2 regions of the Neobacillus sp. GCM10023253 genome follow, and region 1 is predicted to be linked to the other one. Evidence: riboswitches for the same ligand, from Rfam matches in the RefSeq annotation. Region 1 holds a riboswitch; the other holds the start of a gene.
The links. Region 1 has a riboswitch for thiamine pyrophosphate ahead of thiC (phosphomethylpyrimidine synthase ThiC). Riboswitches for the same ligand answer to the same signal wherever they lie in the genome.

Region 2: it holds a riboswitch for thiamine pyrophosphate, as region 1 does, so the genes downstream of both, ACFPA1_RS19465 (thiamine phosphate synthase) here and thiC (phosphomethylpyrimidine synthase ThiC) in region 1, are expected to answer to the same signal.

What each region holds. Positions count from the first base shown of each region.
Region 1 covers NZ_JBHSHV010000027.1:250,145-258,269, forward strand. The annotation lists gene ACFPA1_RS24755 (nuclease-related domain-containing protein) at 1-189, shown strand, start outside; gene ACFPA1_RS24760 (VanZ family protein) at 213-680, opposite strand; gene ACFPA1_RS24765 (peptidoglycan DD-metalloendopeptidase family protein) at 812-1,669, shown strand; TPP riboswitch at 2,037-2,149, shown strand; gene thiC (phosphomethylpyrimidine synthase ThiC) at 2,303-4,066, shown strand; gene ACFPA1_RS24775 (hypothetical protein) at 4,041-4,244, shown strand; gene ACFPA1_RS24780 (penicillin-binding transpeptidase domain-containing protein) at 4,489-6,534, shown strand; gene ACFPA1_RS24785 (MGMT family protein) at 7,189-7,518, opposite strand.
Region 2 covers NZ_JBHSHV010000015.1:168,058-176,182, reverse strand. The annotation lists gene thiO (glycine oxidase ThiO) at 1-694, opposite strand, end outside; gene ACFPA1_RS19465 (thiamine phosphate synthase) at 678-1,292, opposite strand; TPP riboswitch at 1,442-1,551, opposite strand; gene ACFPA1_RS19460 (histidine kinase N-terminal domain-containing protein) at 1,765-2,871, shown strand; gene ACFPA1_RS19455 (NAD(P)-dependent alcohol dehydrogenase) at 2,918-3,886, opposite strand; gene ACFPA1_RS19450 (hypothetical protein) at 4,080-4,382, shown strand; gene ACFPA1_RS19445 (PaaI family thioesterase) at 4,460-4,906, opposite strand; gene ACFPA1_RS19440 (MFS transporter) at 4,948-6,279, opposite strand; gene ACFPA1_RS19435 (MarR family winged helix-turn-helix transcriptional regulator) at 6,317-6,739, opposite strand; gene ACFPA1_RS19430 (polysaccharide deacetylase family protein) at 6,884-7,573, opposite strand; gene ACFPA1_RS19425 (TVP38/TMEM64 family protein) at 7,590-8,125, opposite strand, start outside.

The sequences.
Region 1 (8,125 bases):
ATACAAGCGATCCATGATTACTTTCTTTTAATTAAACCTACAATAACCAATTCGGAACTTCGTGCTTTCCTCCATCTAAATTCAATCCATGTAGCCAGAAAGATTCTTAAATCTATGAAATTGCCGTACACTGGCAAGTTTAAAGACCGCGTCTATCATCAGCCGCCTTATATTTTTTCGAAAAAGTAAAACCACCGCCAACCAGCAGTGGTTTAAGAAACAGACCGAACGCGGCCTAGCAGCTTCGCCAGCCCCTCAAATTTACCCTTAAACAGCGCACCGCGAATAAAATAGTAGCAGACGCTGATGCCGAGGAAGTCCTTAAACAGGTCAAATAGCGACGCGGAGCGGTATGGATAGAACGATTGGTGGATTTCGTCACTGATGCCGTAGAAGGCCGCAAACAGGGCACAGGCCAAGTTCCAGCCTGGTGTAAAACTGAAACCGGCGACAGCATTGCTGCGCAGGTCAGCGTCACCGCGTCTAAACGTCAAACATGCGAGGACTAGTAATACATATAAAATCGCAAACTCTATTAAATGCAACGATTCTTTAATAGTGTGGTCAATATTCGAATCGGGCAGGCGCACGAAGTGGTCCGATGGCAGGCTCGATTGAATAAAGATGGCTGCCATATAAAGCACGGGCAGGACCCGCAGCACCCATTTTAAAGCTTTCATGAAACAATTCCCCCTAAAAATTTTTCAAAAAGATGCATAAAAACGCAGGCGATTACAAAAAATAAAATTTTTTTCAGACTAGTGTATATAATTCTAGTTATCTGTTCAGAATGATTGCTGAGGTGATGAAAATGAGAGAGGAAGAAAACAAACGATCTTCTCAAAGTTCCAGCGTAAAACGCTTTTTCAAGAAGCGTTGGGTATTTCCAGCCATCTATATCGCAAGTGCAGCAATCATTTTAACAGGTGTTCTTTGGTATCAGTCCAGTGCAGGAGACTCAGACAAATACGATTACAAGTCTACTGATATTACTGGCAAAAAGACCAACCCGCCTGCAGTTGAAGTTAACTCGGCTTTAGAAAACGTCAAAATGCCGGTGAAGGATGCAGCATCAGCAGTGATCAAGACAAAGTTCTATGATTTCACAGCCAAAGCTGAAGACCAGGAAGCCGCATTAGTATTCTACGAGAACACATACAACCCAAATACTGGTGTCGACATCACCATGAAGGACGGCGAAACGTTTGATGTATTAGCATCACTCAGCGGAACTGTCACTCGTGTTGAAGAAGACGCGGTGCTTGGAAATGTCATCGAAATTGAACACGACAAAGGTATTGTAACACAATATCAGTCTGTGAAAGACATTAAAGTTGAAGTTGGCGACAAGGTAAAACAGGGAGATGTTCTTGCCAAGGCTGGGCAAAGCATGTTCAATGAAAAAGCTGGAACACACGTCCATTTTGAAATTCGTAAGGATGGCGTCGCGGTTAACCCTAGTAAGTATATCGACAAACCGGTAAGCACTTTACAAGAAGCGACTCCTTCAAACAGCAAGGAATCTATGCAAACAACTCCTAGCGAAAAAAAGCAGCAGGAGTTGGAGGATCCAGCTGGCTCCGACGACCAGTCTTCCGATAAGGAAACGGACGACGGCAAGAGCAAAGAAGACGAGTCCACTAACTCAAAAGAAAAGACAAATTCTTAATATTGAAACTGTAAGTAAGGGGAAGGGGATACTTTCCTCTTTTTTTTTGTGTTTTTTTCAAAAAAAAGAATCTGGCCCGCCTGCCAGATTCCGCACATTAAGCAAAAAAATAGGACCCGGCCGATTGCCGGATCCAACACGATATATTAAAAGGGGGGGTTATGAAAAAGTGTGACTGAGATTGTCCTTTTCACACTCTTATCTTACCCTCCAGATATGAACAAACTATGAACAAAAGGTGAAAGTTTGAAAAACAGTTATGAGAATTATCTGTTCCGATAACCACAAAGTTTACCAAAAGGCTTTTCATTTTCAAAAATTTCTGATATATTTACGAATGTAAGATTATAACTTAATATTGTTTGAAATGCTCTACTGGGGGGGTCCGATGGCTCGGACTGAGAGAAGAATGCATAAATTCTTTGACCCTTTGAACCTGATCTGGATTATACCAGCGTAGGGAAGTAGTATCAAAGGTGTCTGTGTTTAATTTGGGTACCGCTACTTTTGGATGAAAAAATCAGGTTCTGTGAAAACAGAACCTTTTTGTATTGTCCTCCATTACTTTCCAGTAATGAACTGCGCTGTAACTCCCAGAGTGCAAAATCAAACCATTTTGAAGGAGGAAGTTACATGCAGAAGCAAGTGGAAGGGAACATCGAGTTAAAATCACAATTCACTGGAAGTAAAAAGGTATATGTCGAAGGGGCAAGACCCGATCTTAAGGTTCCGATGAGAGAAATTCAACTTAGTCGAACCGTTGCTGCTTTTGGAGAAGAAGAAAATGAGCCTGTTCGGGTCTATGATACGAGCGGCCCCTACACAGATTTGAATTATCAGGTCGATATTCAAAGCGGACTTCCAGCATTACGTAAGAATTGGATTCTCGAGCGGAATGATGTGGAGGCATATGTTGGAAGAGAAATAAAGGCCAAGGATAACGGATACCATGAAGGGGACCAACGTGCATCGCTTGAATGGTATCCCAATGTAAATAAAACACCCCTAAAAGCTAAAGCAGGAAAAAATGTCACCCAGATGCATTATGCCAAAAAAGGCATTATTACCCCTGAAATGGAGTACATAGCCATTCGTGAACATAGGGAACCGGAATTTGTTCGTGCGGAAGTTGCCAGCGGGAGAGCGATTATCCCAGCCAATATCAATCACCCAGAAAGCGAACCGATGATTATAGGACGAAACTTTCATGTGAAAATTAATGCAAATATCGGGAATTCGGCTGTTACCTCCTCTATAGAGGAAGAGGTTGAAAAAATGACGTGGGCAACTCGCTGGGGCGCCGACACCATCATGGATTTATCAACGGGAAAAAATATTCATACAACGAGAGAATGGATCATTCGCAATTCTCCCGTACCAGTTGGAACGGTCCCAATCTATCAGGCACTCGAGAAGGTAAATGGGATTGCCGAGAATTTAACATGGGAAATTTACCGTGATACTTTAATTGAACAGGCGGAACAAGGCGTCGATTATTTTACGATCCATGCCGGCGTTTTGCTGCGATATATTCCTTTAACGGCAAAACGGACAACGGGCATTGTATCCCGCGGCGGCTCGATTTTGGCGCAATGGTGCTTGGCTCATCATAAGGAGAATTTCCTCTATACTCATTTTGAAGAAATATGTGAAATCCTGAAACAATATGATATCTCTGTTTCTCTTGGAGACGGGCTCCGTCCAGGCAGTATTGCCGATGCAAATGATGAAGCACAATTCGCAGAGCTTGAAACGCTCGGAGAATTAACAGACATTGCCTGGAAACATGATGTGCAGGTGATGATTGAAGGGCCTGGTCATGTACCAATGCATATGATCAAAGAGAACGTCGATAAGCAAATGGAAATTTGTAAAGAAGCTCCATTTTATACGTTAGGACCTTTAACCACCGATATCGCACCAGGATATGATCATATTACTTCAGCAATCGGAGCAGCGATGATCGGCTGGTTCGGAACAGCGATGCTCTGTTATGTGACACCCAAAGAGCATCTGGGCTTACCGAACAAAGATGATGTCCGGGAAGGAGTCATTGCTTATAAAATTGCCGCTCATGCCGCTGATTTGGCCAAAGGGCACCCCGGTGCGCAAAAAAGAGACAACGCGTTATCGAAAGCCCGTTTCGAATTCAGATGGGAAGACCAGTTTAATCTTTCTTTGGATCCGGAGCGTGCAAGGGAATACCATGACGAAACATTGCCATCGGAGGGGGCAAAAACAGCCCATTTTTGCTCCATGTGCGGGCCAAAGTTCTGTTCGATGAGAATATCACATGATATTCGGGAAAAGGCAGCGAGTAAAGAAGTGGACATTGAAGAAGGCATGAGGAAAAAAGCGGAGGAATTTATTCATGATGGATCAAGAATTTACCGTTGAGACGAATTCCATTAAGGTAATAAAAATGAATGAAGAAATAGATATCCTAAAACAAAAAATTCATATCTTGGAAAAGGAAATTGAAAACATCCAGCAACATTGCCGGCATCTATTTTCCGAAACATACGGTATGAGGAAATGCCGAAAGTGCGGTTTCGCAGAAAGCACCTATTATTAATTTCATTCACCTAGTTACAAAGCAAATCCCGGTTTAATAGCCGGGGTTTTTTAATGCCGCTATTTTCCTTAGGAGTTTTGTCCTGAAATTGGCGGTGGGGTGTTTTTGTTGCGGTAGATTGGAGGGCTTGGGCATATGTTAAAGAGTCAGCTGATTATACCTGGAATACAGGATGACCTACGTTGCTTTGATGAGAAATCTGTCTAAGGTTGTGTTAAAATGGTAAAAAAAGGAGGGGTTTGCCTTGAAAAAAGTTGCCGGGCTGTTGCTTGCCGTGGTGCTGGGTGTTTTGCTTGCCAGCTGCAGCAAGGAGCCAACGCCGCAGGATCGATTTTCCGAGTACATAGCCTTATGGAATAAGCAGAAGTTTGCTGACATGTATAATTACCTTTCGAATGATGCCAAAAAGAAAATCTCGAAAGAGGACTTTACGAACCGCTATAAGAAAATCTACGACGATTTACAGATTACTGACCTCAAGATTGACTTCAAAAAACCGAAAGACGATAAACAGGCGGATAAAGAGCAAGCCAAGTATTCTTTTACCGCTAAAATGAATAGTGTCGCGGGGCCGATTGATTTTACCGAAGAAGCCCAGTTGAAAAAGGAAAAAAAGGACGATAAGGAAAACTGGTTTGTGGACTGGAATCCGGGGTTCATTTTTCCAAAAATGCAGGAGGGAGACAAGCTGAGCTTGAGCACGGTGCCGGCGAAACGGGGCGAAATTGTTGACCGGAACGGCACGGGGCTGGCGGTGAACGGCCAGGTGTACGAGGTCGGGGTGACGGCCGGGGACATTGCCGCGCCGGTGAAGGAGCAGCTGGCTTCTTTGTTGAAGATGACGCCGGATCAGGTCGACAAGGCGTTGAAGGCGAGCTGGGTACAGCCGGGGATGTTTGTGCCTTTGAAGAAGGTGTCGATGGACGATTCTGAGCGGATTGCTCAGCTCGTGGCGCTCGAGCCAGTGAAGACGCGCAAGGTGGACGCGCGGATTTATCCGTACAAGGAGGCCGCGGCGCAGCTGATTGGCTATGTCGGGTCGATTACCGCGGATGAGCTCGAGAAGCGCAAGGACAAGGGCTACACGAGCCGCGATGTGATTGGGAAGCGCGGACTGGAGCAGGTGCTGGATGAGCAGCTGAAGGGCCAGAGCGGCGTGAAGATTGTGATTAAGAAGAAGGCCGGTGGCGAGGAAGTGCTCGCGGAAAAGCCGGTTGCCGATGGAAAAAATGTCAAGCTGACGATTGATGCGGATTTGCAGGCGGTGGTGTATGCAGAGATGGCTGGTGGTGCAGGTGCGGCTGGTTCCGGGGCTACTGGAACTGCTGGGGCTCCGGCTGGCGAGGTTGGGACGGCGGCAGCGATGAATCCGGTGACAGGGGAAACATTGGCGCTCGTCAGCAGCCCGTCATTTGACCCGAATCAGGCTTCATTGGGCTTTACCGCCGACGAATGGAAGGCGCTACAGGACGATGCCCGCCAGCCGCTGTTAACGCGCTTTAAACAGGCATTTGCGCCGGGCTCGGTGATGAAGCCGATTACGGCCGCTGTAGGGCTCGCAAGCGGCGCGATTAAGCCGGACGAGGGCGTGCAGATCCTCGGTCCGAAATGGCAGAAGGATGCGTCCTGGGGCGGCTATTTCGTGACCCGGGTGCACGAGGGCAGCCCAATCAATCTCGAAAAAGCGTTGGTGTTCTCTGATAATATTTATTTTGCACAGGCAGCGCTGAAAATGGGGAAAGATGGCTTTTCTGATGGCTTGAAGAAGTTTGGCTTTGAGGAGCAGCTGCCGTTCGCTTATCCTCTTGAGACTTCAAAAATTGGTTCAATGGGAAGCGATATTGCGCTAGCCGACTCAGGTTATGGCCAGGGACAGGTGCAGATGAGCATTGTTCATTTGATGAGCACCTATACGCCATTTATCAATAATGGCAATATGATTAAGCCGATTCTATTGGATGAAGAGAAGCGCGGGCAGGTGTTGAAGGAGGGCGTGGTTTCTCCGGAAAACGCCGGATTGATTGCTTCTGATTTACGCAAGGTCGTTGGTGATGCTGGCGGGACTGCCCACGCGGCAGAAATGGCCGACAAGCCGCTTGCTGGAAAAACCGGAACAGCGGAATTCAAGCAGAAGCAGGGCGAAACCGGGCTCGAGAATGGCTGGTTTATCGGCTGGAATGTCAATTCGCCGAATCTGATGGTGGCCATGATGGTCGAGAACGTAAAAGACCGGGGCGGCTCTGGGATTCCTGTAAAAATGGTGAAGAATATTTATATGAAATGGAAATAAGTTAGTGGTTGAAGCACCTGGCCCGAGGGTCAGGTGCTTTTTTGTGGAGAAAGTACCTGGTTTGAGTGGGCTATGGCCATTGAAAATTACCTTTTTTTAAAATTTACTCGCTTTGTTTGTGGGTTTACTCGCGGAAAATTAGGATTTACTCGCCAACTTTTGGATTTTACTCGTCTAATTTCATGATTTACTCGCCTGAATCAAGATTTTACTCGTCAATCCCCATCTCGAGCGACTAAACTACCCAAAAAAGCCAGGCGGCGAGCCTGGCTTGGGTAACTTATGAGAACACAAAAATACCTTTTTAAAATTTACTCGCTTACTTTTGGATTTTACTCGTCTAATTTCATGATTTACTCGCCAACTTTTTACTTTTACTCGTCTATTTTCATAATTTACTCGTCAAAAATTACATTTTACTCGCCCAACCCCATTTCAAGCGTAACCAACCACCCAAAAAGCCAGGCGTTTAGCCTGGATTAGGTAATTTTTCAATGACCTTTTTGGGGTGATTACCAATAATTTGGATATACTTTCCGATTTGGTGTGTTTACTTTCCAAATGGGGAGAAATACTTTCCACAATCATGATTTTACTTACATTTTCTAGCCAAATATTTTCCAAAATACCTGATTTACTTTCCTAACCCATTTTTTACGGGGAATCCGAGTGCTCAAGAGCCGGCCGCCACTGATATTTTTCCAGATCAATTACCCCATTTAAACCCACTGCCACGCCCTCGGCCTCGAGCGACAGCCATTGTTCGTTGTAGCCCTCGTCATCCTGCAGGGCGATTTTTCCTTGGGCATTGACGACCCTGTGCCAGGGCAGGCGGTGTTTCCTGCTCATGGAGTGGAGGACGCGGACGACCTGGCGGGCGGCGCGGGGACTTCCGGCGAGCCCCGCAATTTGTCCGTATGTCATGACTCTCCCCGGGGGGATATTTTTTATAATCGAAATAACTCTTTCCGTAAAAGGTGTCAATGTCGTAAAATCCTTTCTTAAATAACTTAACCACATTATATAATATTAAAAACGATTCAATATCCCGGACACTACAAACCCTACATCTTTTTCAATGTTACTTACCACATTTCAATGTTTTTTTACCAAAAACCCAAATTTTCACAACACAAACACATCAAACACATATATTTTTCATCCGACAAATTTCTTGGGAAATAACGAGCGGCCCGCGATTATTTCTACATAAACCATAGACGTGGCGCGGGTTTGGGGCTTTTTGCCTAAATGTCGAAAAACCACATTATATTTGAATTTTCTAAAAATAGTCCAATACCTTGTCCCGTTTGTGTATTTTGTGCATAAACCCGTATCCAAGCTAATACAATGTTACAAACCTTTATACAAAGAGAGTGTTTGAGGTGAGGAGTCGTTTGAAGTTAGCGGGTATCCAGCCGGGGACATGATTATTCATCGTATGATCAGAAAGTGATAACTTTCTGCCGTGTGACATGCAAGAGCGAAATTTGGTGCTTGATACCATCCGTGGACACTGTCCATGTGGACTGGGCATTTCTAATTTCGCGTAAGCGCAAACAAGAGCCAGTCAGCAGCTCGCACGGAAGCA
Region 2 (8,125 bases), on a different contig from region 1:
ACTCACCTTTAACAGGATACAGGTTCATCTCTAAACCAGATTCACGCATTAATTGGGCCGCCCAAGCACCGGCCGCAACAACAAAGTTATCACTAAGGATGGTTCCGTTCGTGGTTTGCACCCCTATCACCTGACCGTTTTGATAAAGAAAAGATAGCACTTCGGTGTTTTCAAGTATTTTAGCACCAAAATGGACCGCCGCTTTTGCGAACGCCTGCGTTAACTTTGCAGGCTGTACATGCCCATCGTTCGGGAGATACATCGCTCCAGGTACGCTTGGTGAAAGTGACGGTTCCATTTCTCGTAATTCCTTCGCATCCAGCCATTTTATGGTTGGATCCCATTTCTTTTGAAAGGTGACCTGTTTTTTTACTTCTTCTGCTATGTCTTCGGTTTCTGCAATTTTTAACATCCCTTTATTGACAAACTCGATGTCCACACCAGTAGTTTCCAATAATTCATTAGCGAGAGCCGAAAACATTGCTTGACTTTTTATCGCCAACTGAAATAATGGACCGTCATATTCAAGTTCAGCTTGCGCAGCCAGCATTCCGGCGGCAGCACTTGATGCTTGGCAGCCGATTTGTTCTTTCTCAATAATGATGACTTTTCTTCCTAGCTTTGATAACTGATTGGCAATCGAGGCTCCATTAACACCACCTCCAATTATGGCAACATCAAATGTATGATCCATATTTCCCACCTCCATCTCTAAATGCATGTATGTAAGACTTTACGGCTAATAAGGGGTCCCGGGCATCTAAAACACCTGACATGACAGCGATACCCGTTGCCCCTGCCTGTAGGACCTCTTCCGTATTCTCCTGCGTTATCCCGCCAATGGCAATCACCGGAATGTTCAGCTGTGACAGCCGTGTTAATTCCTCTAGCCCTTTTGGGGTCTTTCCTGGTTTTGATTGCGAAGGGAAGACATGACCGTATAGAACGAAATCAGCTCCATTCTCTTTTGCATTTTGTCCTTCTTCATAGGAGTGAATGGAAGTCCCGACCCTAAGTTGAGGAAAATGCTCCTTTACACAGGCTGTATCTAAACTATGATAGGCTAATTGAACACCAAGGGCCTTTGCCGCGATTGCAACATCTACCCGATCGTTAATCACGATTTTTGATGGAGGGACGTTTTCATTTGTTAAAAGTTCGACTGCTTGAAAAAGTTCCTTTGCTGATTTTTGTTTTTCCCGCAAGTGTAGCGCAGTTACAAATGGATGAATATCCTTCGCTATTTCAGCCAATCGGTGGATCGACATTTTACCATTGGATATAAGATGCAACTCTTTTTCTTTTAGACTAGTAAAAATACAACTCCCCCCCTTTGAATGGATTTCGCTGGTCTAAGGAAGCGCAAAACAAGCAATACAAAAAGCCACTTCCTTTTGTAAGAAAGTGGCCGAAATTTAGAAATAAAAATTTTGCTCTCCAAAAATCCCGTTGTCCACTTCCCTACGCTGGCATTAACCAGATCAGGTTCATAGAGTCCCGAAGTCACACTTCAATCTCAGCCTTTTCAAAAAGGCACCTCTAGCGGATTTGATTCATATTCATTTAAAAAGATTACCTTATATGGATATATGGTAACATTTTATTCTAAAAAGTCAAACATTTCAAACTTAATATTTGCTCGTACATTTCATCAAATTGCTTTGAAATATTTCTTATTTACACCTATTTTGAGGCACGAGAACCGTCCCTATGCCTCAAACTTTATGCTATAATCTCATTATAATAGTGGAAAGCAGGCTGTGTATGGATAAAAAAGTTGGCCAATTTCTAATTGAGAATGAACAAAAGTTTATACATTTTTGGGAAGAGCAAATTATTATCCATCATTACCGGGATAAACCAGAGCTAATATTAAAGAACGGTCATTTAATGTACCATCTCATAACAAATTCTATGTTAAATGGATTCTCGGAAGAAGATGTTAAATTATTGGCGCACAAAGTAGCCCTGGAACGGGTCGAGGCCAATATCAATATTGGGGAGTTTGTTTATAATGTTAATCTGGGTAGGAGTATTATTATTAAATACCTAAACCTTTCCGGACTCATGCCTGAAGATTTCCAGACAATTATTGACTTGGTCAATAAACAGTTCGATTTATTCTGTTTCTATGCTGTTTCTAAGTACACCGAAATCAAAGATAAGAAACTACAAGAACAAAATTTATTTATTTCCCAAACACATAAGGACCGGTTGGCGATTCTTGGACAAATGTCTTCTAGCTTTGTTCATGAATTTCGCAACCCGCTCACTTCCGTTATGGGCTTTATAAAACTATTAAAGCACGAGCATCCTAATCTACCATATTTAGATGTCGTCAGCCAAGAATTAGATCAACTTAAGTTCAGAATTACTCAGTTCCTTCATACATCAAAACTGAACACGCTGGCAGAAAGCCAGAATGAAGACATTACCATCCATTTATTAATAGAAGAAGTGCTTGATTTCCTATATCCAAGCATCGTCGATGGCAATGTCCAAATTCATACAAATATCGATGCTGATATTTGTATTACTGGCGATCGGAATGAGTTAAAACAAGTTTTTCTAAACCTATTAATAAATGCAGTTGACGCTGTGTGTGAAGAAGAAAATCTGCGAAAAATTGATATTCAAACAAATATAGAAGATCACCAAATCAAAATTCGTATTTCTAATAATGGCCCCACTATCGATCTTGAAGCAGTACAATTAATTTTCGAACCCTTCTTCACTACTAAGAAACTAGGCACAGGTATCGGCTTATTCGTTTGTAAGAATATTGTTGAGAAACATCACGGTGAAATAGAATGTATATCAGATAATCACTTAACTACCTTTCAACTTACATTTCCTATTAAACAGAATTAGAATTAAAAAGTACCGCAAAAACGGTGCATTTTTTAATTAATAGTTTTCAAATTGTAATAACTACCTTACCTTGAGCATGCCCTTGTTCAAAATACTTGAATGCTTCCTGAATTTCACTTAATTTAAACCTTTTATCAATGACTGGTGTAATTTTTCCAGCTTCGATAAGCTCTTTTATGAAATTTAAATCACTTTGGTTCTGCCTCTGTAAAAAGCTGCCCATTTTTTTATTTCCAAAGAGGGAGAACCAAGGCCCCAGCGTCATTGCTTGAAACATTTGAGCCCCTGAACCTCCTACATGAACGAAAATTCCATTATTCGTTAAGGCCTGTTTATAATCAGTAATCGGATGATGTCCGTTCACCCCAAGAATCAGATCATATTTTGTCATTTTTTTAGTAAAATCCTCTTTTGTATAATCAATCACATGATCAGCACCGAGTGACTGCAAAATATCTATATTTCTTGTGCTGCAAACCCCCGTTACCTCTGCACCAAAGGACTTGGCAATCTGAACGGCGAAAGTCCCTACACCGCCAGACGCCCCATTGACTAAAACCTTTTGTCCTGCTTGAATCTTACCCTTATCGCGCATGCTTTGTAAGGCTGTGACCGCTGCCATTGGTACCGCCGCGGCTTCCTCAAATGACAGTTTTTCCGGCTTTAACGCTAATGCTTTTTCTGGAACAGATACATATTCAGCAAAACCGCCCCAACCACAGGCGGATAGGTCTCCAAACACCTCTTGTCCTGGTTGAAACTGGGTAACATCTTTGCCTACTGCCTCAACCTGGCCTGCTATGTCGCCTCCGGGTATGGAGTATTTTGGTTTTAGCAGACCAAAAGCAAAGCGTGCTAAGAACGGTTCACCTTTTAAAAGAACTAGATTGCCAAAATTCAAAGATGCTGCGTGGACCTTTACTAGTACCTGATCATCTTTAGGCATAGGTTTTTCTACCTCTCCTAAAATAAGAACATCGGGAGTACCGTACTTTGTGGACACAACTGCTTTCATTCCCACACCTCAATTCCGTTATATTCATGCATATGACTTGTGCAGTTTAGATTAGACCAAAAGTCATAACAAGTGACGAATCCTTTGTCTTAAAAGGTTTGCTTCTGTATACTCAAAACCATAGCAGTATTTGTTCAAGGAACGCCTTGTTGTTAAGCTTTCGCTTAGATACTAAGAGCCAAGGAGTGATAATGTGATAAATCTTGTTTACGAGAAATTGGAAGCCACCCTTCTGGATTGGGAAATGATGAAGAACGCTCTAGAGGATGAAAGTGAAGAATGTGCCGAACGGTTTGAAAGGCATTTTTATGAGTTTATTGACGAATTAAAGATTTGGTTTCAGCAATTGGACCAACCGCCAGCCACTATCAATGATGCAGAAAATCTTCCTGAAATCAGTGATATAATCGAGCGTTTACCGGCACCGCTTCAACTCAACTTTTTAACAGAATTGGAGTTAATTGTGGAAGGAGAAGACCAAGTCCGCTACGATTAATCCCCACCAAAATTCACAAGTGGTGACGCACGGGGACGGTTCTCATGGTTTGGAAGCATGAGAACCGTCCCCATGGTTTATTTTAGCTGAACTCGCTTTCGTTCCGGATTTCCTTTTAATATCATACATGTACTAGTAGAATGCCCTACTAGACTTCCTTTTTCGTCATATACATGACATTCCAGCAATCCCACTGTAGAGCCTTTCTTAATGAGTTTCCCCTCTGCTCTAAGCTTCGCTTTAAAAATCGGTTTAAGGAAATTAAATTTAATTTCAACTGTCGTAAACAGTTCGTCGTCTGAGAGCGTTGTGACAAAAGCATATCCCATCGCAGCATCCGCAATGTCACACAGAATCCCGCCGTGCAGCGTCCCCATTGGGTTATGTAACCGATCAGAAACTTCCATTTCAATCACAACTCTGCCTTCCTCCACCTCTACCACTTGAAACCCAAGTACTTCCGCTACTGGTGCAATAGGTACTTCACCTGTCATCATTTTCTTCATACCTTCTAAGCGACTCATACTATTCACCTTCCAAATATAATTTTAAAAATTTAATTCTATTAAACTTGAATATTGATTTCTCCTTTATGGGCTCGCTTTCCATACCAAAATAGGATTGAGATCGATCCCAGAAGAACGACTATTAACAGCAAATAAATGTGCTGAAATGAGGAAATGAAAGGTATTTTCGCTTGCCAGCTGATTAATACGCCACAAATTGCGACTGCTAATGACCCTCCAAAGAATTGGCTGAGTTGACTTAACCCCATACCAGAACCAATCTGATCCTTGGCTAAAATGCGAGATACCTCATTGGATAAAGCAGATATTATCGTCGAAAGAGCCGGAGCGAATATGATATAACCAAACATTATGATGTATGGCGATACTTGTACCAGCAATGTCATCATAATGATACTTGCAGCCATAAGAAAATGCCCGATTATGAGGAAGCGGTAGTTACCATACTGGTCAATCCATCTTCCGACCCGCCTTATCATAAGGGCGGATAATAACGATCCTGGACACATCATCAACCCTACAGCTCCTGCAGGCATATGAAACCCATCCGCTAACAATAAAGGCAGCATAAAGAGCATCGACATATTCAGAATAAAAGCACAAAAACTAACAACCAAAAGTTTGCGGTAACCATGATGATGAAACAAGTTGGGGAGTACAAATGGATTTTTTGCTTTGCGTAAGTGCCAAATGTTCGCTACAAGTGCACCGAAGCTAAGGAGCAGGAACCATATGGATAATTGCATGACGCTTATCAATATTGATACCACGGCAATGGCGGTAAGGGCGGCACCAGGGATATCAAAGCTGAATTCTGTATGGATTTCTTGTGGCAGCAGCCTCCACAGGACCGGAACCAATGGTATGACCAGACTGGTGATTAGAAACAGTCCATTCCAGCCCATAAACTGTGTAATCACGCCACCAATTACGGGTCCTAACGCAAACGCCAAGGACGACCCTGAGGCGATAATGGTAATGGCCCGTCCACGGCGCTCGAATGGCACGTAACGGCTTGCAAGAACAATACCTAATCCCGGCACGGCACCGGCACCACTTGCCTGAACCAACCGGGCAGCCAATAGAATCGCGAAGCTATGTGTGAAAAACCCCATTAGGGATGCTGCCCCAAGCAGGGTCAAACCAACAAACAACAGCTTCCGGATAGACACATAATCGGATAATCGACTGAAGATGACAGTTGACAACGCAAACACAATGGAATACCCCGAAACAATCCAGGAACCCTCACCAGCTGTTATGTGTAGCTGGTGTATGATGGTTGGGAGGGCAACGTTAAACATGGTTGTGTTCATAAGCACCAAAAACGAGCCAATTGCCCATATTGGTATAATAATTCTATCGTTCAAGTTGTCACCATCCTTTGCTCATAGTCTTTTTTCTACATTACTTATTCTTGATGCCTATGTCATAAAGTATTTTTTTAAATTGTTGAATCTCCATATCATTTAGATCAGACATCACTTCCTCATTCATCTCTTCCATCTTCTGACATAATGGAACCTCCATCGACCTCCCTTTCTCTGTCAGAAAAACTAGCTTGTTTCGCCGATCATTCGGATCAACACGTCGGTCAATAAACCCGTTTTGTTCCAAGCGGTCGATAATCCCTGTTATGGTCGCACTGTCTAGCAGAAGTCGTTCAGCTAATTCAAAACTAAATTGTCCATCCTTTCTCCACAGCTGACGAAGCAGTGCATATTGAACTGGTGTCACACCGTACGGGGATAATTTGGATTTACTTACTTGATTCACCTTTTGCAATGCTTTTCCAAGTAGAAAATGAACACAGATATCAGCTTTTTCCATAATTCACCACCACTATTATTCAAATTTTCTGATTAGTAAGAATATAACATATCCAAATTCATTTGTATACAAGTGATTTGTATGCAAATGATTTGGGTAACGAAAAAACCAACCCTTACCGATGGAGTTGGTCGATATTTCCGGCTATATTTGATCAATTCTTACACAAGAAATACCTCGGCTTGAGACCTCTTTAAAAACAGCTTTTAATGCATGAATGGTATTCACGGGAGCCTCTTCATCCGCACCAATGGTTTTTCCACAATCATGCAAAAGGATGACGTCACCATTTTTCATTCCATGTAAAAGCCTTTTTTCCACTTTCTCACTGCCGCCCTTACTGCGCCAATCCTCTGCCATCAACGACCATAGAATGATTTTATATCGTTTCAAAAGAAAAAAATCAAATACATTTAACAATCCCCACGGCGGACGATAATAGATCGGCCGTTCTCCCGTAATTCTTTCAATGACGGAAGCACTCTTGTTTAACTGACGCCGAACCATCCATGGATCCATGATCCAGTTAGACTTATGAACGTAATTATGAATGCCAATTAAATGTCCCTCTGCTTGCATTCTTTCGATTAACTCCGGGTATTGTTCCGCTTTCGATGCCACGACAAAAAAAGTTGCTTTTATATTATTTATTTTTAACAAGTCCAAGAGCTGTGGGGTATAAATCGGATTCGGACCGTCGTCAAAGGTAAAGGCAATTTTTTCTGAGGCATATTTCCGTTTTAACACACCAATCCCAAATCCCGCCGTTAGAACATAAGGAATTAACCAATATATAAAAAGAAAACTACAAATGAGAAGAACGATGTTAAACATCCTTCAATCGCCCCTTCTAATCCAACTTTCTTTTAAAAACCAAACTTAACACAGATGATAAAATAAACAGTGTGCCACCAAGGATAAACGGCATCAATTTTCCAAATCGCAGCCCTGCAAATAGGCTGCTTACCGAAATGGTATAGGGCAATATCCCCAAGGCTGTTGTCCAGATAAAAGCCCGTTTGTCTACTCCTAATATACCTGCCGCATAGTTAATAAAATGATACGGCACCAATGGGACAAAACGGATGAACAAAAGTCCAGCATCCCCTCGTCTTTGCAGCCAGTGATCTATTTTCTCCAGGTAAGGCTTGGCCAAAGGTTCAATGATTGGCCGGGCAATCCAATTAGATAAATAATAGGCAAGGACTGCCCCAGCGATTCCGCCAATCCAGGAATACAAACCTCCCGCAACGGGTCCGTATATTTCAATCAGAAAAAGCGAAACGAATTCACCGGGTGCCGGTATGACATTGACAACTGTTTGAATCATAATCCCCAGGATGATTCCGAAAAACCCTAGATGGCGGATAGATTCCAGCCATTCTT